DNA from 2 places in the Halomonas sp. ABH4_019 genome. Region 2 is predicted to be linked to the other one. Evidence: predicted binding sites of a transcription regulator. Region 2 holds the regulator's gene; the other holds the start of a gene.
What was found. The regulator FNR, encoded in region 2, switches genes on or off when oxygen is low (the NO sensors DNR and NnrR bind a similar motif). The targets are predictions, from matches to a motif close to TTGATNTANATCAA.
Positions count from the first base shown of each region.

Region 1: clpB (ATP-dependent chaperone ClpB) is a predicted target of FNR. The motif match lies at 7,401-7,414, and genes of this name have one in related genera.

Region 1 is NZ_JBSWWC010000002.1:508,467-519,203, forward strand. It holds gene ilvY (HTH-type transcriptional activator IlvY) at 1-257, shown strand, start outside; gene ilvN (acetolactate synthase small subunit) at 352-843, opposite strand; gene ACXAFN_RS09510 (acetolactate synthase 3 large subunit) at 843-2,567, opposite strand; gene ACXAFN_RS09515 (sugar porter family MFS transporter) at 3,167-4,600, shown strand; gene clpB (ATP-dependent chaperone ClpB) at 4,687-7,269, opposite strand; gene pgeF (peptidoglycan editing factor PgeF) at 7,511-8,266, opposite strand; gene rluD (23S rRNA pseudouridine(1911/1915/1917) synthase RluD) at 8,277-9,236, opposite strand; gene ACXAFN_RS09535 (outer membrane protein assembly factor BamD) at 9,397-10,206, shown strand; gene ACXAFN_RS09540 (NAD+ synthase) at 10,323-10,737, opposite strand, start outside.
Region 2 is NZ_JBSWWC010000002.1:132,710-143,446, reverse strand. It holds gene ACXAFN_RS07845 (hybrid sensor histidine kinase/response regulator) at 1-350, opposite strand, end outside; gene ACXAFN_RS07840 (hypothetical protein) at 454-969, opposite strand; gene ACXAFN_RS07835 (sodium:solute symporter family protein) at 1,062-2,855, opposite strand; gene ACXAFN_RS07830 (DUF4212 domain-containing protein) at 2,862-3,122, opposite strand; gene ACXAFN_RS07825 (putative nucleotidyltransferase substrate binding domain-containing protein) at 3,846-5,672, shown strand; gene ACXAFN_RS07820 (3'-5' exonuclease family protein) at 5,707-6,333, shown strand; gene ttcA (tRNA 2-thiocytidine(32) synthetase TtcA) at 6,414-7,316, shown strand; gene ACXAFN_RS07810 (hypothetical protein) at 7,359-7,529, opposite strand; gene fnr (fumarate/nitrate reduction transcriptional regulator Fnr) at 7,541-8,284, opposite strand; partial or broken gene ACXAFN_RS07800 (sulfite exporter TauE/SafE family protein) at 8,602-9,288, opposite strand; gene ccoS (cbb3-type cytochrome oxidase assembly protein CcoS) at 9,289-9,519, opposite strand; gene ACXAFN_RS07790 (heavy metal translocating P-type ATPase) at 9,516-10,737, opposite strand, start outside.

The DNA.
Region 1 (10,737 bases), 380 kb from region 2:
AGGCGCTGGGCGTCAAGCCGCGCATCTACGCCCAGGTGGCCGGCCACGAGGCCATCGTCAGCATGGTGAGCCTGGGCTTCGGCGTCGGCGTGGTCCCGCGCATCGTGCTCGAGGCGAGCCCCTTGGCCGAGCGGGTCCGGGTGCTGCCGGTCAAGCCGGAGCTGCCCCACTACGACGTCGGCCTGTGCGTGCTCAACCGCCGCCTGAAGAGTCCGCTGATCGATGCCCTGTGGGCCGAGGTCGAGGAGCGCGGCTGACCCGAGGCGTCATTTCGCACGAAAAAGCCGCCCCGAGGGGCGGCTTGCAATGAATCGCGCGGATGCGGATTCACGTCACGAGCGAAGTCGGCAATTACAGCGACAGCACCTTGTCGCCGCGGGCGATCCCCGACACCCCCGTGCGCGCCACCTCGAGCAGCCCCACCGGGGACATCGCCTCGAGGAAGGCATCCAGCTTCCCGGCATCGCCGGTGATCTGCACGGTGTACTGGCTCGGCGTCACGTCGACGATCTGCGCACGGAAGATATCCACCGTGCGCTTGACCTCGTCCCTGGCCGCGCCAAGCGCCTTGACCTTGACCAGCATCAGCTCGCGCTCGATGTGGCTTCCCTCGGTCAGGTCCACCAGCTTGACCACGTCGATCAGCTTGTTGAGGTGCTTGGTGATCTGCTCGATGACCCGATCGTCGCCGACGGTGGTGACGGTCAGCCGCGACAGGGTCTCGTCGTCGGTGGGGGCCACGTTGAGGGTTTCGATGTTGAAGTTGCGCTGGGAGAACAGCCCCACCACGCGAGACAGGGCGCCCGGTTCGTTTTCCATCAGAATCGAGATGATATGGCGCATCAGGTCCGCTCCGTCTTGGAAAGCAGCATGTCACGCATGGAGCCCAGGGGCACCTGCATCGGATAGACGTGCTCGTGGGGGTCCACGGCGACGTCGAGGAACACCAGCTCGTCGTTGTCGGCGAAGGTCCTTTCCAGGGCCGACTCGAGTTCCTCTTTCGTCTGCACCTTCAGGGCGGTGAAGCCATACGACTCGATCAGCTTCTGAAAATCGGGCAGCGACTCCATGTAGGAATGCGCGTGGCGGGACTTGTAGTTGAGGTCCTGCCACTGGCGCACCATGCCGAGCGAGGCATTGTTGAGGTTGACGATCTTGACGCCCCCGCCGAACTGCTTACAGGTCGACAGCTCCTGCATCATCATCTGGAAGCTGCCCTCGCCGGTCACGCAGACCACCTGCTCGTCGGGGAAGTTCTGCTTGATGCCCATGGCCGCCGGGAAGCCGAAGCCCATGGTGCCGAGCCCCCCGGAGGTGACGAAGCGGTTGGGCTTGTCGAACTTGTAGTACTGGGCCGCGAACATCTGGTGCTGGCCCACGTCGGTGGTCACGTAGGCCTGGCCGCGGGTCGCCCGGCAGATCCCCTCGATCACCTCCTGGGGCTTGAGCACCTCGCCGTCCTTCGACGGCTCGTAGAGCTTACCGCGACGCTCCTCGCGCCAGCCGTCGATGGTCTGCCACCATTCGCCGAGCGCCTCGGGATGGGCGATCTCGCGCCCCTGCAGCAGGCTGATCATCTCGTTGATCACGCTGCCCGCCGGCCCCACGATCGGCACGTCGGCGCGCACCGTCTTGGAGATCGAGCTGGGGTCGATGTCCACGTGGACGATCTTGGCGGTGGGGCAGAACTTGGAGGTGTTGTTGGTGACCCGATCGTCGAAGCGCGCCCCGATGGCGACGATCAGATCGGCATGGTGCATGGCCATGTTGGACTCGTAGGAGCCGTGCATGCCCAGCCAGCCGAGGCACTGTTCGTCGCTCTGCGGGAAGGCGCCGATGCCCATCAGGGTGGTGGTGATCGGGAAGCCCAGGCGCTTGACCAGGTCGGTCAGCCCCTCGCTGGCATCGCCGGTCACCACGCCGCCGCCGGTATAGAAGATCGGCCGACGGGCCTTGAGCATCAGGTCGACGGCCTTCTTGATCTGGCCGGTATGGCCGCGCATCACCGGATTGTAGGAGCGCAGCTTGACCTTCTTCGGATAGACGTACTCGTAGCGTTCGGTGGGCGCGGTCATGTCCTTGGGAATGTCCACCACCACCGGGCCGGGACGGCCGGTAGACGCCAGGTAGTAGGCCTTCTTGAGGACTTCCGGAATCTCGGTCGGGTGCTTGATCGAGAAGCTGTGCTTCACGATCGGCCGGGTCACGCCGACGATGTCGGTTTCCTGGAAGGCATCGTCGCCGATCAGGTGGCTCATCACCTGACCGCACAGCACCACCATGGGAATCGAGTCCATGTAGGCGGTGGCGATGCCGGTGACGGCGTTGGTGGCGCCGGGGCCGGAGGTGACCAGCACCGTGCCCGGCTTGCCGGAAGCCCGGGCGTAGCCGTCGGCGGCATGGGTGGCCGCCTGCTCGTGGCGCACCAGGATGTGCTTGACCTTGTCCTGGCGAAAGAGGGCGTCGTAGATGTGCAGCGCCGCACCGCCCGGATAGCCATAGATGTATTCGACGCCCTCATCCTGGAGGAAGCGGGCGATCATGTCCGCGCCGGAAAGCAGTTCCACAGATGTTTCTCCCCTGGAGGTCTCGAGTGCGATCCGCGCCCGCGTCGGGCACGGGGTCGAGTGCGGCGGTATGCCGCTGCCGGTCTCGCCGGCACCTGATGCCAAACCCTGGCTTATTGAGGCCCGGTTAGGGCCAGCACTCTCGTCGGGAACGCCGATGCCCGGCCGGGCGCGAACTCGCGTCGCGCGCCGCCGTGGTCGGCTCCCTATCACGGCGGATCGCCGCGTCGGGGCGTTGGCCAGGTCGGGCGGTTGGCCCGGACCCGGAAGTCCTTCGGCGGGTAAAGGCCCCTTGGCCTACCCTTCGCGCGGTAATGGGGGATCGCCCGCTGGAGTCCGCGCCCGATTATCAGGAAGGGTCAAGATTCCAATAGCGCCCGAAAAGTGTCAACCGCCAGCCGGGTCTCGGGGCGCCGATCGGCGCATTTGCTCGACATCGCCCCCCGCCTGGGACGCTTGCTGCGACGAAAGTCTATACCGATCGACTCGCGACCCGCGGACGTTGCTGCTTTAATAGCGACCAGGTGACACGATTCACCTTTCGAGTGCTTCCCCGTCCCTGCCCTCTGTCCTGGCCGATACGGCGCCTTGTTCGCAAGGTGAATCGATTCATCTACACCAACAACATCCAGACACTGCCTCACCTGAGGAGACGCACCATGACACGCATCGTGCAATGGTCCATCACCGTGGCGCTGGCCGGCTTCCTGTTCGGCTTCGACACCGCGGTCATCTCGGGCGCCGACCAGCCCATCCAGACGCTGTGGGGGCTCAGCGACTTCCAGCATGGCCTGCTGATCATGTCCATGGCCCTGTGGGGCACTGTGCTCGGCGCCGTCACCGGCAACTGGCCGACCGACCGCCTGGGCCGACGCGCCACCCTGCTGCTGATCGGCATCCTCTACCTGGTGTCCGCCGTCGGCTCGGCGCTGGCCACCGATCCCTACTGGTTCTCGCTGTTCCGCCTGCTGGGCGGCATCGGCGTCGGCATCTCTTCGGTGGCTGCTCCCACCTACATCTCCGAGATCGCCCCGCCCCGGTATCGCGGCCTGCTGGTCGGCCTGTACCAGTTCAATATCGTGTTCGGCATCCTGATGGCCTTCGTCTCCAACTACGCGCTGGGCGCGCTGTTCGACGAGCATGCCTGGCGCTGGATGCTGGGTATCGAGGCCGTGCCCGCGCTGCTCTACACCCTGCTGATCAGTCGGGTGCCACGCAGCCCGCGCTGGCTGATCCTCAAGCGCAACGACGTCGAGGAGGCCCGTCGGGTGCTGCGCCTGATCCACCCGGATGCCGACATCGAGGCCGAGATCGCCAGCATTCGCGCCGCCGAAGACGAGGAGCGCGGCGCCCACGCCGGCTTCTTCTCGGGTCGCTATCGCCTGCCGATCCTGCTGGCCTTCCTGATCGCCTTCTTCAACCAGCTCTCGGGCATCAACTTCATCATCTACTATGCGCCGCGGGTGCTCGAGGCCGCCGAACTGGGCGCCAGCACCGCCCTGCTCTCCACCGCCGGCATCGGCCTGGTCAACCTGGTGTTCACCATGCTCGGCATGGCGCTGATCGACCGCCTGGGCCGCCGCACCCTGCTGTACATCGGCTCGGCCGGCTACCTGGCCTCGCTGGTGCTGATCTCGCGGGCCTTCTTCCAGGGCGAGCTGGGCGGCCTGGACGTGCCGCTGCTGCTCGGCCTGTTCATCGCCGCCCATGCCATCAGCCAGGGCGCCATCATCTGGGTATTCATCGCCGAGGTGTTCCCCAACCATGTGCGCGCCCGCGGCCAGTCCTTCGGCAGCTCGATCCACTGGATCTGTGCGGCCTTGATCACCCTGGTGATGCCCTGGGTGCTCGGCACCTTCAGCGGCGGCCCGGTGTTCGCCTTCTTCGCCGTGATGATGGTGCTGCAGCTGCTGTTCGTGATGTTCCTGATGCCCGAGACCAAGGGCGTCTCCCTCGAGGAACTGCAAAAGCGGCTGGTCCGCGAGCCGCGCGGCGAGCGCGCCACCGTAGCCGGCGCTGCGCAGCGCTCCTGAGGGCCACGAAAAGGCCCGCCGACGCGAGGGTCGGCGGGCCGTCGGAATCGACGACCGCCCGCGCCACCGGCGCGGGCGGTCGCGTGTCAGTGATGGAAGACCAGCCGCCCGTCGTCGACCTCGACGCGAATCACGTCGCCCGGCGAGAAGTGCCCGGCCAGCAGGTCCTGGGCCAGGGGGTTCTCGAGCCGGTTCTGGATCGCCCGCTTGAGCGGGCGCGCGCCGAACACCGGGTCGAAGCCCACCACCGCCAGCTGGGCCATGGCCTCGTCGGAGACCGCGAGCCCCAGCTCGTGCTCGGCCAACCGACCGCGCAGCCGCTCGAGCTGGATGCCGGCGATGGCCTGGATCTGCTCCTGCCCCAGGGCGTGGAACACCACCACCTCGTCGATGCGGTTGATCAGCTCGGGGCGGAAATGGGTGCCCACCACGTCCATCACCGCGGACTTCATCTGGGCATAGTCGCGGTCGTCGCCGCCCATGCCCTGAATGATCTCGGACCCCAGGTTGGAGGTCATCACGATCACGGTATTGCGGAAGTCCACCGTGCGACCCTGGCCATCGGTGAGGCGACCGTCCTCGAGCACCTGCAGCAGGATGTTGAAGACGTCGGCGTGGGCCTTCTCCACCTCGTCGAGCAGCAGCACCGAGTAGGGCTTGCGACGCACCGCCTCGGTCAGGTAACCGCCCTCCTCGTAGCCGACGTAGCCCGGAGGCGCGCCGATCAGCCGCGCCACGGAGTGTTTCTCCATGAACTCGGACATGTCGATGCGCACCATGGCCTCCTCGGTGTCGAACAGGAAGCCGGCCAGCGCCTTGCACAGTTCGGTCTTGCCCACCCCGGTCGGGCCGAGGAACAGGAAGGAGCCGTTGGGGCGATGCGGGTCGGCGAGCCCGGCCCGGGAGCGACGCACGGCGTTGGACACCGCGGTGACCGCCTCGTCCTGGCCGATCACGCGCTCGTGAAGGGCCTCCTCCATGCGCAGCAGCTTGTCGCGCTCGCCCTCGAGCATCTTGGCCACCGGGATGCCGGTCCAGCGCGATACCACCTCGGCGATCTCTTCCTCGGTGACGTTGGAGCGCAGCAGCTGGTGCCGTGAGGTATCGGCCTCGGCGACGCTGGACTCGGCGATCTTCTTCTCGAGCCCGGGGATCACCCCGTACTGCAGCTCGGACATCCGTCCCAGGTCCCCCTGACGGCGGGCCTGCTCGAGGTCGATGCGGGCGCGGTCGAGCTCGTCCTTGAACTGGGCCGCGCCCTGGATGCTGGCCTTCTCGGCCTTCCAGATCTCGTCGAGATCGGCATAGTCGCGCTCGAGCTCCTCGATCTGCTCCTCGAGGCTCTCGAGGCGCTTCCTGGAGGCCTCGTCGGTCTCCTTCTTGAGGTGCTCGCGCTCCATCTTGAGCTGGATCAGCCGACGGTCGAGGCGGTCCATCTCCTCGGGCTTGGAGTCGAGCTCCATGCGGATCCGCGAGCAGGCCTCGTCGATCAGGTCGATCGCCTTGTCGGGCAGCTGACGATCGGTGATGTAGCGGGTCGACAGCTTGGCGGCGGCGATGATCGCGCCATCGGTGATGTCGACGCCGTGGTGCACCTCGTAGCGCTCCTTGAGCCCGCGCAGGATGGCCACGGTGTCCTCCTCGGAGGGCTCGTCGACCAGCACCTTCTGGAAGCGGCGCTCGAGGGCGGCATCCTTCTCGATGTGCTGGCGATACTCGTCGAGCGTCGTGGCCCCCACGCAGTGCAGCTCGCCGCGGGCCAGCGCCGGCTTGAGCATGTTGCCGGCGTCCATGGCGCCCTCGGCCTTGCCGGCCCCGACCATGGTGTGCAGCTCGTCGATGAACAGGATGACCCGGCCCTCCTCCTGGGCCAGTTCCTTGAGCACCGACTTGAGGCGCTCCTCGAACTCGCCGCGGAACTTGGCGCCGGCCAGCAGCGCGCCCATGTCCAGCGACAGCACGCGCTTGTCCTTGAGCCCCTCCGGTACCTCCCCGTCGACGATGCGCTGGGCCAGGCCCTCGACGATGGCGGTCTTGCCGACGCCGGGCTCGCCGATCAGCACCGGGTTGTTCTTGGTGCGCCGCTGCAGCACCTGGATGGCGCGACGGATCTCGTCGTCGCGGCCGATCACCGGATCGAGCTTGCCGCTCGATGCCCGCTCGGTCAGGTCCAGGGTGTACTTCTCCAGCGCCTCGCGGCTCTCCTCGGCGTTGGGGTCGCTGACCTTCTCGCCGCCGCGCACGCCGTCGATGGCGGTCGCAAGCGCCTGGCGGGTCAGCCCGGCCTGAGTGAGCAGCTTGCTCACCGCGTGGCGCATCTCCAGCGCCGCCAGCAGCACCAGTTCGCTGGCGATGTACTGGTCGCCGCGCTTCTGGGCCTCGCGGTCGGTGAGGTTGAACAGCTTGACCAGGTCGCGGGACGGCTGCACCTCGCCGTCGAAGTCGCCGACCTTCGGCAGGTCGTCCAGGTGCCCCACCAGGCCATCGCGCAGCTTGCCGGCATCGCCGCCGGCCTTCTGCACCAATGCCTTGGCGCCGGTGTCGGCGGCATCCAGCAGCGCCAGCAGCAGGTGTCCGGGCTCTAGCTGGTTGTGGCCGTGCCCCACCGCCAGGGACTGGGCATCGGCCACGGCGTTCTGCAGCTTGGCGGTGAACTTGTCGAATCGCATTCGCTTTCCTCCGTCGGGGGGACGGCGCGAATCGGACGCGCCGCCTGTCCCGGTATCATGGATCTTGACAATCTAGATGGCGCCAGGACGGGCGGCTTTCAAGTCGGACGGCGGAGGAAGCGAGGGAAGGGTTGACGTGGGTCAAGGCTGCGGGCTGCGGGCTGCGGGCTGCGGGAAACAAGCTTCAGTGCCGCCAGCTAGCTATCAACTGCTCGAAGCTCGAAGCCCGGGGCCCGCGTTGCTACCTGAGCCAGATCATGCTGGCCATGCGCCCGGTGACGCCGTCGTCGCGGCGGTGCGAGTAGAAGCGCGGTTCGCAGGCAGTGCAGAAGTGGCCGCCGCTGACGTGGGCGAGCCCCAGCCGTTCCAGGCGCAGGCGCGCCAGCTTGTAGAGGTCGCCCATGTAGTGACCGAGCCGGTAGGGGCTGGGGTCGAAGGCCTCGATGGCCTCGGGCTGCACGGCGACGAAGGCCTGTCGCACCTCGCCGCCCACCTCGAACTGGGCATTGGAGATCGCCGGCCCCAGCCAGGCCATCAGCGACTCGGGCGGCACGCCCATGGCCGCCACCGTGGCCTCCAGCACGCCGCCCGCCAGGCCGCGCCAGCCGGCATGGGCCACGCCGACCCGCCGCCCCTCCCGGTCGCAGAAGAACACCGGCAGGCAGTCGGCGGTCAGCACCACACAGGCATACCCCTGGTCGAAGGCCACCGAGGCATCGGCCTCGGGCCGGTCCTCGGCGAGCTCGGACTGGACCCTCGCGCCGTGTACCTGGTCGAGCCACAGCAGCGGACGGTCGTCGCCGACCTCCTTCTGCAACTGACGCCGGCACAGCGCCACATGGGCGTCGTTGTCGCCCACATGCAGCGCCGGGTTGAAGGCGGCGAACTCGCCCTGGCTGGGGCCGGTCTCCCGGGTGGTGACGCAGGCCCCCACCGAGGGCGGCGCCGGCCAATCGGGGCGGATCAGTGTCGGGCGCAGATCCAGGGCATCACTCATCGCGGGTTCCTTAGTGTCGGGTCTCGCGGTCGTCGCGCAGCAGGTCCAGCAGCATCAGCAGATCGTCGGGCAGCGGGGCCCGGAAGCTCAGGGTCTCGCCGCTGGCCGGATGCACGAAGGCCAGCTTGCGGGCATGCAGCGCCTGGCGGGGAAACTCGCGCAGCACCTCCTTGAGGGATTCCCCGGCCCCGGCCGGCAGCTTGAGGCGCCCGCCGTAGACCGGGTCGCCGATCAGCGGGTAACGCAGGTGGGCCAGGTGCACGCGAATCTGGTGGGTGCGGCCGGTCTCCAGCTTGCAGCGCACATGGGTATGCGCCCGGAAGCGCTCCACCACCCGGTAGCGGGTGACCGCCGGCTTGCCGGAGGCATTGACCGCCTGGCGCTTGCGGTCCTTGGGGTGCCGGCCGATGGGCGCGTCCACGGTGCCGCCGGCGGTCATCACGCCGACCGCCACGGCATCGTACTCGCGGGAGACGGTGCGCGCCTGGAGCTGTTCGACCAGCGCGGTCTGGGCGGACAGGGTCTTGGCCACCACCATCAGCCCGCTGGTGTCCTTGTCCAGGCGATGGACGATGCCGGCACGCGGTACCGCCGCCAGCGCGGGGCAGTGATGGAGCAGGCCGTTGAGCAGGGTACCGTCGGGGTTGCCGGCGGCCGGGTGCACCACCAGCCCCGGCGGCTTGTCGATCACCAGCACCTCGTCGTCTTCGAAGACCACCTCCAGCGGGATGTCCTCGGGCTCGAAGCGGGCGTCGTCCTCGACCACCGCCTCGAGGGCCAGCGCCTCGCCGCCGTAGACCTTGTCCTTGGGCTTGGCGGGGCGGCCATCGAGGGTCAGGGCGCCGTCCTTGATCCAGGCCTTGAGGCGCTCCCGGGAAAAGTCGGAGAAGAGTTCGGCGGCGGCCTGGTCGAGGCGCAGGCCCGCCATGTGCTCGGGAACGCGATGCTGGGCTTCGAGGGTCTGGGACATGGGCTCGGTGATGGTCCGTCTGGGCGATGGGGCGATCCCCGGCGACGCGCGGCATCGCGCCGGGAGCGATGACTGCGTTTTGCCACGAGGTGCTTTATAGTGGGCGGATTCGGGCCGATTCTAGCACGGCCACCCAGGGTTGTTTGACACGAGGATCACGATGCGCGTTATCACGACCGGACCCCGCCTGGCCGCCATGCTGCTGGCGAGCGCCCTGCTGGCCGGCTGTGCCAGCACCGCCGAGGAAGAGGCCCCCGACCTTCAGGAACGCCAGCTCTACGAGGAAGGCCGCGCGGCCCTGGAGGGCGGTCGCTACACCACCGCCATCAACCGCCTCGAGGCCATCGACACCCGCTTCCCGTTCGGCGACACCGCCGAGCAGGCCCAGCTGGAGCTGATCTACACCTACTACCAGACCAGCGACTGGGAAAAGGCCCGGGCCGCGGCCAGCCGCTTCATCCGCCTGCACCCGGATCACCCCCAGGTCGACTACGCCTACTACCTGCGCGGGCTCTCGGCCTGGCAGGCCGGCCGCTTCAGCCTCGAGGGCCTGAAGCTGATCGACATCTCCAAGCGCGACCTGGGCGCCACCCGCGATGCCTACTCCGACTTCCGCGAGCTGGTCCAGCGCTTCCCCAGCAGCCAGTACGCGCCGGACGCCCAGCAGCGCATCGTCTACCTGCGCAACGTGCTGGCCCGTCACGAGCTGCAGGTCGCCGACTTCTACCTGCGCAAGGGCGCCTACCTCGCCGCCGTGGAACGGGGCCGCTGGGTCATCGAGCGCTACCCCGAGGCCCAGGGCACCCGGGACGCCCTGGCGGTCATGGTCGAGGGTTACCTGGGCCTCGACATGACCGAGCGCGCCCGGGAGACGCTGCGGGTGCTGATCGACAACGCCCCGAACCACGAGCGCCTCGACGGCCGCACCTTCGATCCGCGCTACGTGGACGCCCCGGCGATCTCGGCCTAGCGGCTGCGGGCTGCGGGCTGCGGGCTGCGGGCTGCGGGCTGCGGGCTGCGGGCTGCGGGCAACAAACTCCGCTGCTGCCCGCTCGCTATCAACTGCTCGAAGCCCGTGGCTCGTGGCTATTCCCCAGGCTGCCAGCCGTTGACGATGGGATAACGCCGATCGCGGCCGAAGCCGCGGCGGGTGACCCGCACCCCCACCGGCGCCTGGCGGCGCTTGTACTCGCAGCGATCGACCAGTCGCACCACCTGATAGACGTCCTCGCGGTCGAACCCCGCGTCGATGATCGCCTCGGCGCTCATGTCGCCCTCGATGTAACGCACCAGGATGGCATCCAGGGTGTCGTAGTCCGGCAGCGAGTCGCTGTCCTGCTGGTCCGGCGCCAGCTCGGCGGACGGCGGGCGCTCGATGACCCGCTCGGGAACCGCCGGCGACTGGGTATTGCGCCAGCGGGCCAGGCGATAGACCCAGGTCTTGTAGACGTCCTTGATGGCGTTGTAGCCACCCACCATGTCGCCGTAGAGGGTGGCGTAG
Region 2 (10,737 bases):
GCCAGCGACTGGGTCTTGCCGTAACGCGAGGCGATGAAGTCGGCGATCGAGGTGACGTTCTGGTGCTTGGCGACGCGGATCATCTTGGCAAGCACCGGCCAGAACAGCAGCAGGGTCAGGATCGGCCCGACGAAGATGCTGGCGAACGACCAGCCCGAGGTGGCCGCCTGACCCACGGCGCCGTGGAAGGTCCAGGAGGTGCAGTAGATCGCCAGCGCCAGGCTGTAGACCACCGGACGTCGGCGGCTGGCGCCGTGGCGGCGGGCCAGCCGGTCGCCGCGCCAGGCGATGGCGAACAGCACGGCGATGTAGAGCAGCGAAACGGCGATCAGCAGCCAGCCAGCGAACATGGTCATCTCCCTCGGGTTCCCGACCATTCTAAGGCTCGCCAGAAAACTGTCCACGCTCGGCAGGTGGGAGTGGCCGGCGGTCAACCGGCCGGGATGGTCGGTCTCAGGCGTTCGGGCAGACCGCCTGGCGCAGCGGGTCGCCGTCGGCGAGCCTTCGCATGGCTTCGGTCTGCGGGCGGCCGCCCTCTTCCTCGAGCGGCACCAGCTCGCCGGAGTCGCAGTTCAGCAGGTGGGGGCGATGCGCGAGACGGTCGGCGGCGCCCATCTCGAAGCGATAGAGGATGAACTCGGCCAGTGGCTGGCCGTCGGCCCGCGAGCGCGACAGCCCGTCCTCGTCGATCACCGTGAAGGCCGTGGTCAGCGGCACCACATAGGTCCAGGGTCGCCAGAAGGCCGGCCGCTGCTCGCTGGCCACGACACGGGCCGAGTCGGGCAACTGAGAGCGCTTGTGATCGAACCAGGTGTACTCGTGGTGGACCTGGTAGGCGATCATGCCCAGGCCGGCGAAGGCCGGCACGATCCAGCGCGGCAGCCGCTGGGCGGAGAGCAGGCGCAGCAGCAGGGCGATGCCCGCCGCGCCCAGCCCGGCGAAGATCGCCGCGATCAAGTGCCAAATCATAGACAGCTTCCTGACAGCAGTCGGGCTTCCCGCAGGAAGCCCGACATGAGAGTGGGGGGCCGGCGCCGTCACGGCGCCGGGATGAGTATGACTCAGTGGTCGACGGCGGTGCCAGCGCCCTTGGGATAGCGCACGCTCTCGACCAGGTCCTGGATCTCCTGGGGCGGCTCGGCGGTCGCCCTGGAGACGGCGAAGGCCACGGCGAAGTTGATGATCGCCCCGACCGCGCCGATGGACAGCGGCGAGATGCCCAGTACCCAGTTCTCCGGGGTGTCCGCCAGGTTGTTGGTGCCCGGGATGAAGAACCAGCCCTTGTAGACGAAGATGTAGACCAGGGTGAAGACCAGGCCGGTGAGCATGCCGGCGATGGCGCCGTGGTTGTTCACCCGCTTGGAGAAGATCCCCATCATCAGCGCCGGGAACAGCGAGGCGGCGGCGATGCCGAAGGCCAGTGCCACCACCTGGGCGGCGAAGCCCGGGGGGTTGGCGCCCAGGTAGGTGGCCACGATGATGGCGACCGTCATCGAGATCCGCGCCGCCATCAGCTCGCCCTTCTCGGTGATGCGGGGATTGATGGCCCCCTTGATCAGGTCGTGGCTGATCGCCGAGGAGATGGCCAGCAGCAGGCCCGCGGCCGTGGACAGCGCCGCGGCCAGGCCGCCGGCGGCGATCAGGCCAATCACCCAGCCCGGCAGGTTGGCGATCTCGGGGTTGGCCAGCACCAGGATGTCATTGTTGACCGACAGCTCGTTGCCTTCCCAGCCGCGCGCTTCGGCGGTCGACGCGAAGGCTTCGGTGTCGTTGTAGAGCTGGATGCGGCCGTCGTCGTTCTTGTCCTCGTACTGGATCAGCCCGGTTTCTTCCCAGGTGCGGATCCAGCCGGGACGCTCCTCGTAGAGGATCGGGTTGGTCGTCGCGTCCTCGACGTTCTCGACCTGGCCGGCCATGTCGGGATAGACGGTGGTGGCGATGTTGAGGCGCGCCATGGAGGCCACGGCCGGTGCGGTCAGGTACAGCAGGCCGATGAACACCAGGGCCCAGCCGGCGGACCAACGGGCGTCGGCGACCTTAGGCACGGTGAAGAAGCGGATGATGACGTGGGGCAGACCGGCGGTGCCGATCATCAGCGACAGGGTGAACAGCACCATGTTGAGCTTGTTGTCCACGTCCGCCGTGTACTCGTTGAAGCCGAGCGCGGTGACCACCTCGTTGAGTTTGGCCAGCAGCGGCACGCCGGATTCGCTGTGATCGGAGAACAGCCCCAGCGGCGGCAGCGGGTTGCCGGTCAGCTCCAGGGAGATGAACACCGCCGGGATGGTGTAGGCGATGATCAGCACGATGTACTGGGCCACCTGGGTGTAGGTGATGCCCTTCATGCCCCCCAGCACCGAATAGAAGAAGATCACCACGGCGGCGATGATCAGGCCGGTGGTGGCATCCACCTCCAGGAAGCGCGAGAAGGCCACGCCGGCGCCGGCCATCTGGCCGATCACGTAGGTCACCGAGGCCACGATCAGGCAGATCACCGCGACCATGCGCGCCTGCTTGCTGTAGAAGCGGTCGCCGATGAACTCGGGCACGGTGAACTTGCCGAACTTGCGCAGGTAGGGGGCCAGCAGCATGGCCAGCAGCACGTAGCCGCCCGTCCAGCCCATCAGGAAGGTGGAGTTGGCGTAGCCGCCGGCGGCGATCAGGCCGGCCATGGAGATGAAGGAGGCCGCCGACATCCAGTCCGCGCCGATGGCCATGCCGTTGGTGATCGGGTGCACCCCGCCGCCGGCGACGTAGAAGTCCTTGGTCGAACCGGCCTTCGCCCAGATGGCGATGCCGATATAGAGGGCGAAGGAGGCGCCCACGAAGAGCACGTTGATGGCGAATTGACTCATGCTGGCTTACTCCCCGAGCCCGTATTGCTTGTCCAGCCGATTCATCTTCCAGGCATAGAAGAAGATCAGGACGATGAAGGTGAGGATGGAACCCTGCTGGGCGAACCAGAAGCCAAGGTCGGTGCCACCCACGGGAATGCCTGCCAGCAGCGGGCGAAGCAGGATGGCGCAGCCATAGGAAACGGCTGCCCAGACGACCAGGCAGCCGGCGATCAATCGCAGGTTCGCCCTCCAGTAGGCTTCGGCATTGGATGTCTCTTCAGCCATGATGTTGCTCTCCAGTTGTTGTTGGGGTCCGGGGCCTGCATCGGTCCGGTGGTATCGCCTGCGGGCGCGGTTGGTACGCCCGTGTCACGGCGATGTCGTGGACGCCTGCCGCGGAGTGGGCCACGGGGTGGTCGCGGGTCGCGACGTTTCCCCCGGGCTTCCCGCCTTGGCAGGACAGGGTGGACCGGCGCCACCTTCCCGGTTTCATTGTCATGACACCTCGTCGATGGGCGACGCTCGTTGCCCATCACCCAACGGTAATGCTGGTCAACAATGTCGGAAAATTCATCGCAGACTTTCGTATCATGAGTGGAAAACGATTTAAAAGGTTTTTCAATATCATAACTTAATCAGTTATTTACAGTCTGTCTTTCGTGTTTTTTCGGAAGCGTGCCGGCGGAATGTTGAACGATCGTCTATTCGATGACCGAAGGCATGCTCGGCTCTGGACGGGAAGTATTAGTACCTTGGTAGGGGCGCCGAAGGTCGATGGTCGATTTGCCGGCGTATCGCCGGTTATGACCTTGGTCGTAACCGCACGTCGGATGAAGAGGCGGTCGTCGGTTCGCGTATAACACCATGGTCTAGATTCTGGCCGGGAGTCCGGCTTTGCTACTCTGGGAGCATAGCTTTCCGCTCCCGTCAGACCTTACTCCCGGAGGCGATTCTCCGGCCCGCTGTCGAAGGGAATGGCGCGGAGGTTTCCGTGACGAGGGGCCGTCGATGGTCGATGTCGATCTCACCCAACCGCCGTTCAGCCTGCTGGATGATCCGGGGCGGGAGTGTGTGCGCGGGAGTCTCGACCTCGCCTACTTCGATCGCGACGAGATCATCCTCGAGGCCGGCCAGGCCGGGGAGAATGTGTTTCTCATCCACAAGGGCGAGGTCGCCGAGCTCGATACCTCCCGTGCCGGCGAGGACGAGCGTATCGGCCACTACACCGGCGGCGACCTGTTCGGCGCCATCAGCATTCTCAATGGCCAGAGTCGCTATCGCTTTCGCGCCGAGCAGGAGACGCTGTGCTACCTGCTGCCCAGGGCGCTGTTCACGCGGCTGTGTCACGAGCATCCGGCCTTCGCCGAGTTCTTCCGCCAGCGCCTGGCCCACAAGACTCGCCTGCTCAGCGAGCGACGCGCCGATGGCGGCATCAGCATGGCCGGCTTCATGCTGGCGCGGGTGGCCGAGTGCATGCGCCCGCCGCTGTGCCTCGACGCGGACGCCTCGATTGCCGAGGCGGTGCGTCGCCTGCACGAGGGGCATGCCGACAGCCTGCTGGTGAAAGGCGCGGCCGGCCCCGGCATGGTCACCAAGACCGACCTGCTGGAGGCGCTGGTCCTCGAGGGGCACGGGGCGGATAGCCCGCTCGCCTCGCTGGCCCGGTTCGCGCTGATCACCGCACGGCCCGACCAGTACCTCTTCGAGGTGCTGGTGATGATGACCCGTCATCGCGTGGAGCGGGTGGTGGTCGTCGAGGAGCAGGCGCCGGTGGGGGTGGTGGAGCTGACCGACGTGCTCAGCTTCTTCTCCAGCCGCAGCCATGTGGTGAGCCTGCAGGTGGAGCAGGCCGACGACATGGCGTCGCTGGCCGCGGCCAGTCGTCGCACGCCCGAGCTGGTCAGCGCGCTGATGGCCCAGGGCGTCAAGTTGCGCTTCGCCATGGGCCTGCTCGCGGCCCTGAACGGGCGCATCATCCACAAAGCCTGGGCGTTCTCGATCGCCGAGCGCTATCGCCGTGACAGCTGCCTGATGGTGATGGGCAGCGAGGGGCGCGGCGAGCAGATCCTCAAGACCGACCAGGACAATGGGCTGATCCTCGACGACGGCCTGGACTGGCCGGACTGCATCGAGCGGATGGCTGACTTCACCGAGACGCTGGTGGGCCTGGGCTATCCGCGCTGTCCGGGCAATATCATGGTGTCCAATCCCGACTGGGTGGGCAACGAGCGTCAGTGGAAGGCGCGCATCGCCCGCTGGGTGGAGCAGCGCGACGGTGACAGCCTGATGAAGCTGGCGATCATGCTCGATGCCCAGGCGGTAGCCGGCAAGGCGGCGCTGCTCGAGCGGGTTCGGTCCGCGCTCTTCGAGCAGGCCTCCCGGGACGAGCTGTTGCTGTCGTATTTCGCCCGGCCGGTGCTGCGCTTCTCCACGCCGCTGACGCTGTTCGGCTCGTTGAAGAAGCCCCAGCACGGCATCGACATCAAGAAGGGCGGCATCTTCCCGATCGTGCACGGCGTGCGGGTCATGGCGCTGGAGCGCGGCATCTCGGCGACCGGGACCCTGGAGCGCCTGGATGCCCTGGTGGCGGATGGACGGCTGGACGAGCGCTTCGCCGAGGACCTGGGCGAGGCCCTGGCGCTGTTCACCCAGCTGCGCCTCGAGCAGCAGCTCGCCCGTCGCGAGGCCGGGGGGGCGCCGCCCAGCGCCGAGCCGGACCGGGTGGTGGTGCAGTCGCTGTCGTCGCTGGAACGCGACCTGCTGCGCGAGGCGCTGCATATCGTCAAGGACTTCAAGCAGCGGATCTCGCACCGCTATCACCTGGAATATTCATAGGGGCCTGACACGCCTCGCCGTACGGGAGCCCGATATGCTCAGAACCCTGCGCCGCGTGGTCGACCGCCATCGCCATGCCCATGGCCGCTATGGCTGGCTCTTCCATCCCTATACCGGGGAGGAGCTGGTGGCGCTGGCCGTCCAGGACACCGGGGGCGAGGCTCGGCTGGCCGAGCCGCTGGTCATCGCCGCGGTCCGCCTGCGCGGCGATCGAGTGCTGACCAGTGAATCGCTGGAGCTGCGCCTGGCCCGGCCGTCGGGCCTCGACGTCGAGAGCCTTCGCCACCACGGCCTGCGCGGCATCGACCTGGCCGATGGGGTGGCCATGGACCGGGCCCTGGACGGCCTGCTGGATTTCGTCGGCAATCGACCGCTGGTGAGCTGGCGGCTGGATCGAGAGCTCGCGGTGCTCAACCGCCCGCTACGCGCCCGGTTCGGCTTCGACCTGCCCAATGCCGGCATCGACCTGGCCCAGCTCTACCAGCGCCGCCAGCGCCATCATCATCCGCAACTCGAGCCGCTGGTGCCCTTCTCGCGAGCCGCCGAGCGCCTCGGTGTCCCGGTGATGGGGCGGCACAGCGCCCTGGGCACGGCGGTGACCACCGCCCTGATGCACCTGCGACTGGCACGGGACGCCGCCGCGCCCCGCCACAGTGGCTGACCCGGTGCATCGCCAGTCCCTGGCGAGGGTGATAGCATAGGCGCCCGTTCCACTCCTGAAGCCCTGGCAGCGCCGTGACCATGCAAGATGCCGTGACGTTCGATCCCCGCCCCGCCGACGCGCCGTCCTCCGCCGGGACGCCTGCGCCTGCCGCCGCCGCGAAGGCCAAGCGCGAGTTCAACAAGCTGCACAAGCGCCTGCGCCGCCAGGTCGGCAACGCCATCATCGACTTCGACATGATTCGCGAGGGCGACAAGGTGATGGTCTGCCTGTCCGGTGGCAAGGACAGCTACACCATGCTCGAGATCCTGCGCAGCCTGCAGCGCAACGCGCCGGTGAACTTCTCGCTGGTGGCGGTGAACCTCGACCAGAAGCAGCCCGGATTCCCCGAGCACGTGCTCCCCGAGTACCTGGATGGCATCGGCGTGGACTACCATATCCTCGAGCGCGACACCTACTCGGTGGTCAAGGAGAAGACCCCGGAAGGCAAGACCACCTGTGCGCTCTGCTCGCGCCTGCGGCGCGGCTCGCTCTACGGCTATGCCGAGGAGATCGGCGCCACCAAGATCGCGCTGGGCCACCATCGCGAGGACATCCTCGAGACGCTATTTCTCAACATGTTCTTCGGCGGTAGCCTCAAGTCGATGCCGCCCAAGCTGCTCTCCGACGACGGCAGGAACATCGTCATCCGCCCGCTGGCCTACTGCCGCGAGGCCGATATCGCCGAGTTCTCGCGGCGGATGGAATTCCCGATCATCCCCTGCAACCTGTGCGGCTCCCAGCCCAACCTGCAGCGTCAGGTGGTCAAGGAGATGCTCGCCGAGTGGGAGGCCAAGCACCCCGGTCGCCTGGAGAGCATGTTCAAGGCGGTGACCAACGTGGCGCCCTCGCAGCTGGCCGATCGCGAGCTGTTCGACTTCGCCGGCCTCGAGGACAAGCAGGCGAAGATGCTGGCCGACCGCATCGACCTGCACAACGAATAGCCGGGCTTCGCCCGGAGCTGGAAGAACGCCGGCTTCGCGGGCTCAAGCTGGAAGCTTGAAGAAAACCCGGCCGGGCTTCGCCCGGAGATTGAAGTCATAAGCTGGAAGAAAACCCTTGATCCCGAAGTCGCCGGGCTCATGCTGTCTTCCAGCTTCCAGCTTCCAGCTTCCAGCTTCCAGCTTCCAGCTTCCAGCTTCCAGCTTCCAGCTCACGCGACAGCGTGCTAGTGACAACCTTCCTCTTCGGCCAGCCGAACCAGGCCCTCCAGGTCGAGGATATTGACCTCGCGGCCGGAAACGGCCACCAGGCCCTGATGCTGGAAGCGGCCCAGGATGCGGCTGACGGTCTCCACCGCCAGCCCCAGGTAGTTGCCGATATCGGCCCGCGACATGGAGAGCCGAAAGCTGTACGGGGAATAGCCGCGACGGCGGAAACGGTCGGAGAGGCTGGCGAAGAAGGTCGCCAGGCGCTGGTCGGCGGTCTTGCGCGACAGTAGGCGCATCATGCGGCGATCGTCGCGCATTTCCTTGCTCATGCTGCGATAGAGCTGGGTGCGCAGCTGGGGCAGTCGTTCCGAGAGGGCGTCCAGGCGGTCGAAGGGGATCTCGCACACCGTGGTGGTTTCCAGGGCGATGACCGAGCCCGGATAGGTGGCCTCATCGATGCCGTCGAGCCCCACCAGCTCGCTGGGCAAGTAGAAGTTGGTGAGCTGGTCGTCGCCGCCGCCCTCGCTGGTGACCTGCTTGAGGCTCCCCGAACGGACCGCATAGACGCTGGTGAAGGGGCTGCCCTGGCGAAACAGCGACTCGCCCTTCTTGAGCGGCGAGCGTCGACGGATGATGGCGTCGAACTGGTCGATGTCCTCCAGCTCGAGGGCCAGCGGCAGGCACAGTGAACTCAGGCTGCAGTTCCCGCAGCGGGTCTCGTGCAGCAGCGAGCGACGCCGGCCGGCGGCGTTATCAGGCATGCTGTCCTCCTTGATATAAGCACGCCTCTCATTATGGCGGATGGGGATCGGCCTTTGCCATGGCATCAATGATGGCCGGCATGTCCCGCGTCGTGTGACTCGTCTGGGGACGTCCCGCCGTGTGCCCCGTCGGTGGGCGATTGGCCGTGGGTCATGTCGGCGTGTTCCGTGCCGTGGGCCATGCCGGTGTGTTCCGTGCCGTGGGCCATGTCGGAGTGTTCCGTGCCGTGGGCCATGTCGGCATGTTCCGTGCCGTGGGCCATGTCGGCGTGTTCCGTGCCATGCGCCATGCCGGCGTGCATTCCGCCGTGATCCATGCCGCCGGGCCGCAGGCCCCATAGCTGCCAGACGGCGAAGCCGATGATCGCCACCGCGGCCAGGCTGCGGGTCGCCGGGTGGCGAATCAGCGTCGCGAGCCGGCGGGCGGCCAGGCCGGTGGCCAGCAGCGCCGGCAGGGTGCCGAGGCCGAAGGCCGCCATCATGGCCGCGCCGCGAGCGGCATCGGCGCTGGCCAGGCTCCAGGCCAGCATCGAGTAGACCAGGCCGCAGGGCAACCAGCCCCAGATGGCCCCCAGTGCCACCGCCTGGGGCACTTTCACCACCGGCATCAATCGCCGGCCGACCGGCTCCAGGTGGCGCCACAGCCGCTTGCCGATCGCTTCGACCCTGAGCAGCCCCTTCCACCAGTCGGCGATGTAGAGCGCCATCAGGATCAGCATCGCCGCCGCCAGCACCTGGAGCGCCAGGCGCGCCCCGGGCGCCACGCCGACCAGGGTGCCGAGACCGGCGGCCAGGGCGCCGGCCGCCGCATAGCTGGTGATGCGCCCCAGGTTGTAGCCCAGCAGCAGGCCGGTCAGGCGGGCCGGATGACGCAGGCTCGGGGGGACGGCGAAGCTCAGGGCGCTCATGATGCCGCCGCACATGCCGATGCAGTGGGCGCCGCCGAGCAGGCCGAAGACGAAGGCCGTGGCCAAGGGGGGCAGGTCGAGTCCGGTAGGGTTCATTCAGGAATCCTTGTGGGGGTCGCGGGGCCGGTCGTCGGAGCGTGAAACGGGGACGTCGCCAGGCTCGGGCGGTGACGACGGTGGCCGGTCGTCGTCATCGTCGAACAGGATGCGATGGGCGGGGCCCTCGAGGTCCTCGAACTGGTCATGGCGGACCGCCCAGAAGAAGGCCCCGACCGCCAGGCCGAGCAGGACCAGCGACAGCGGAATCAGCAGGTAGAGAATGCTCATGGGCGCTCCGTCGAGGCGACGGGAGAAGGCCGGGCCAGGCGCAGGGCGTTGCCGACCACCACCAGCGAGCTGGCCGACATGCCGAGGGCGGCCAGCCAGGGGGGCACCCAGCCCAGCGCCGCCGGGGGCAGCGCCACCAGGTTGTAGGCCAGCGCCCAGCCGAGGTTCTGGCGGATGACCCGGCGCGTGGCGCGGCCGATCTCGATGGCCTCGACGAGCCGCCCCAGGCGCGGGCCGAGCAGCACGGCATCGGCCCGGGTGCGGGCCAGGTCGGTGGCGCCGTTCATGGCGATGGCCAGGTCGGCGCCGGCCAGCACCGGCACGTCGTTGATGCCGTCGCCGACCATCGCCACTCGCTGCCCCTCGGCCTGCAGGGCGCGCAGCCGGGCCAGCTTGTCCTCGGGGCTCGCCCGGGCCCGCCATTCGTCGATGCCCAGCCGCTCGGCCAGGGCCCGGGTGGGCGCCTCGCCGTCGCCGGACAGCAGTTCCACCGCCAGGCCTTGCGCCTTGAGGGCGGAGAGGGTCTCGGCGGCGTCCTCGCGCAGCCGGTCGTGCAGGGCGAACCAGGCCCGCGGTTCGCCCTCTTCACCGAGCAGCAGCCAGTGGGCATCGCCCGGGGGAGGAGCCAGCGCCACGGCGGCGGCCCCGGGCGCGGCGAAGTCCGGCCGGCCGAGCCGCCAGCGCCGACCGTCGATTCGGCCCTCCAGGCCCTGGCCGGGGCGGCCGATCACCTCGTCGGCGACCCGATCCCCCCGTCGGTGGGAGCGAAAGGCCCGGGCGATGGGGTGTTCGGAGTGGGCCTCCAGGGCCGCGGCCACCGCCGCCAGCCGCTCGCCATCGTCGCCGTCCAGCGGCACCGTGCGTGCGAGCCGCATCTCGCCGACGGTCAGGGTGCCGGTCTTGTCGAAGATCACCCGGTCGAGCCCCGGCAGGGTCTCCAGGGCGTCGGCCCGGGTCAGCAGCAGGCCGCGACGATAGAGCCGACCGTGGCCCGCGGTCAGGGCGGTGGGCGTGGCCAGCGCCAGGGCGCAGGGACAGCTGACCACCAGCACCGAGAGGGTGACCCAGAAGGCCCGGCCGGGGTCGACGAGGCTCCACACCAGCGCCGTGGCGGCGGCGATCAGCAGCACCTGGAGCACGAAGTGGTGCGCCAGCCGGGCGGCCTGGCGGGCGAGCCGCGGCCGGCTGGCGAAGGCCCGGTCGGTGAGGTCGAGCAGG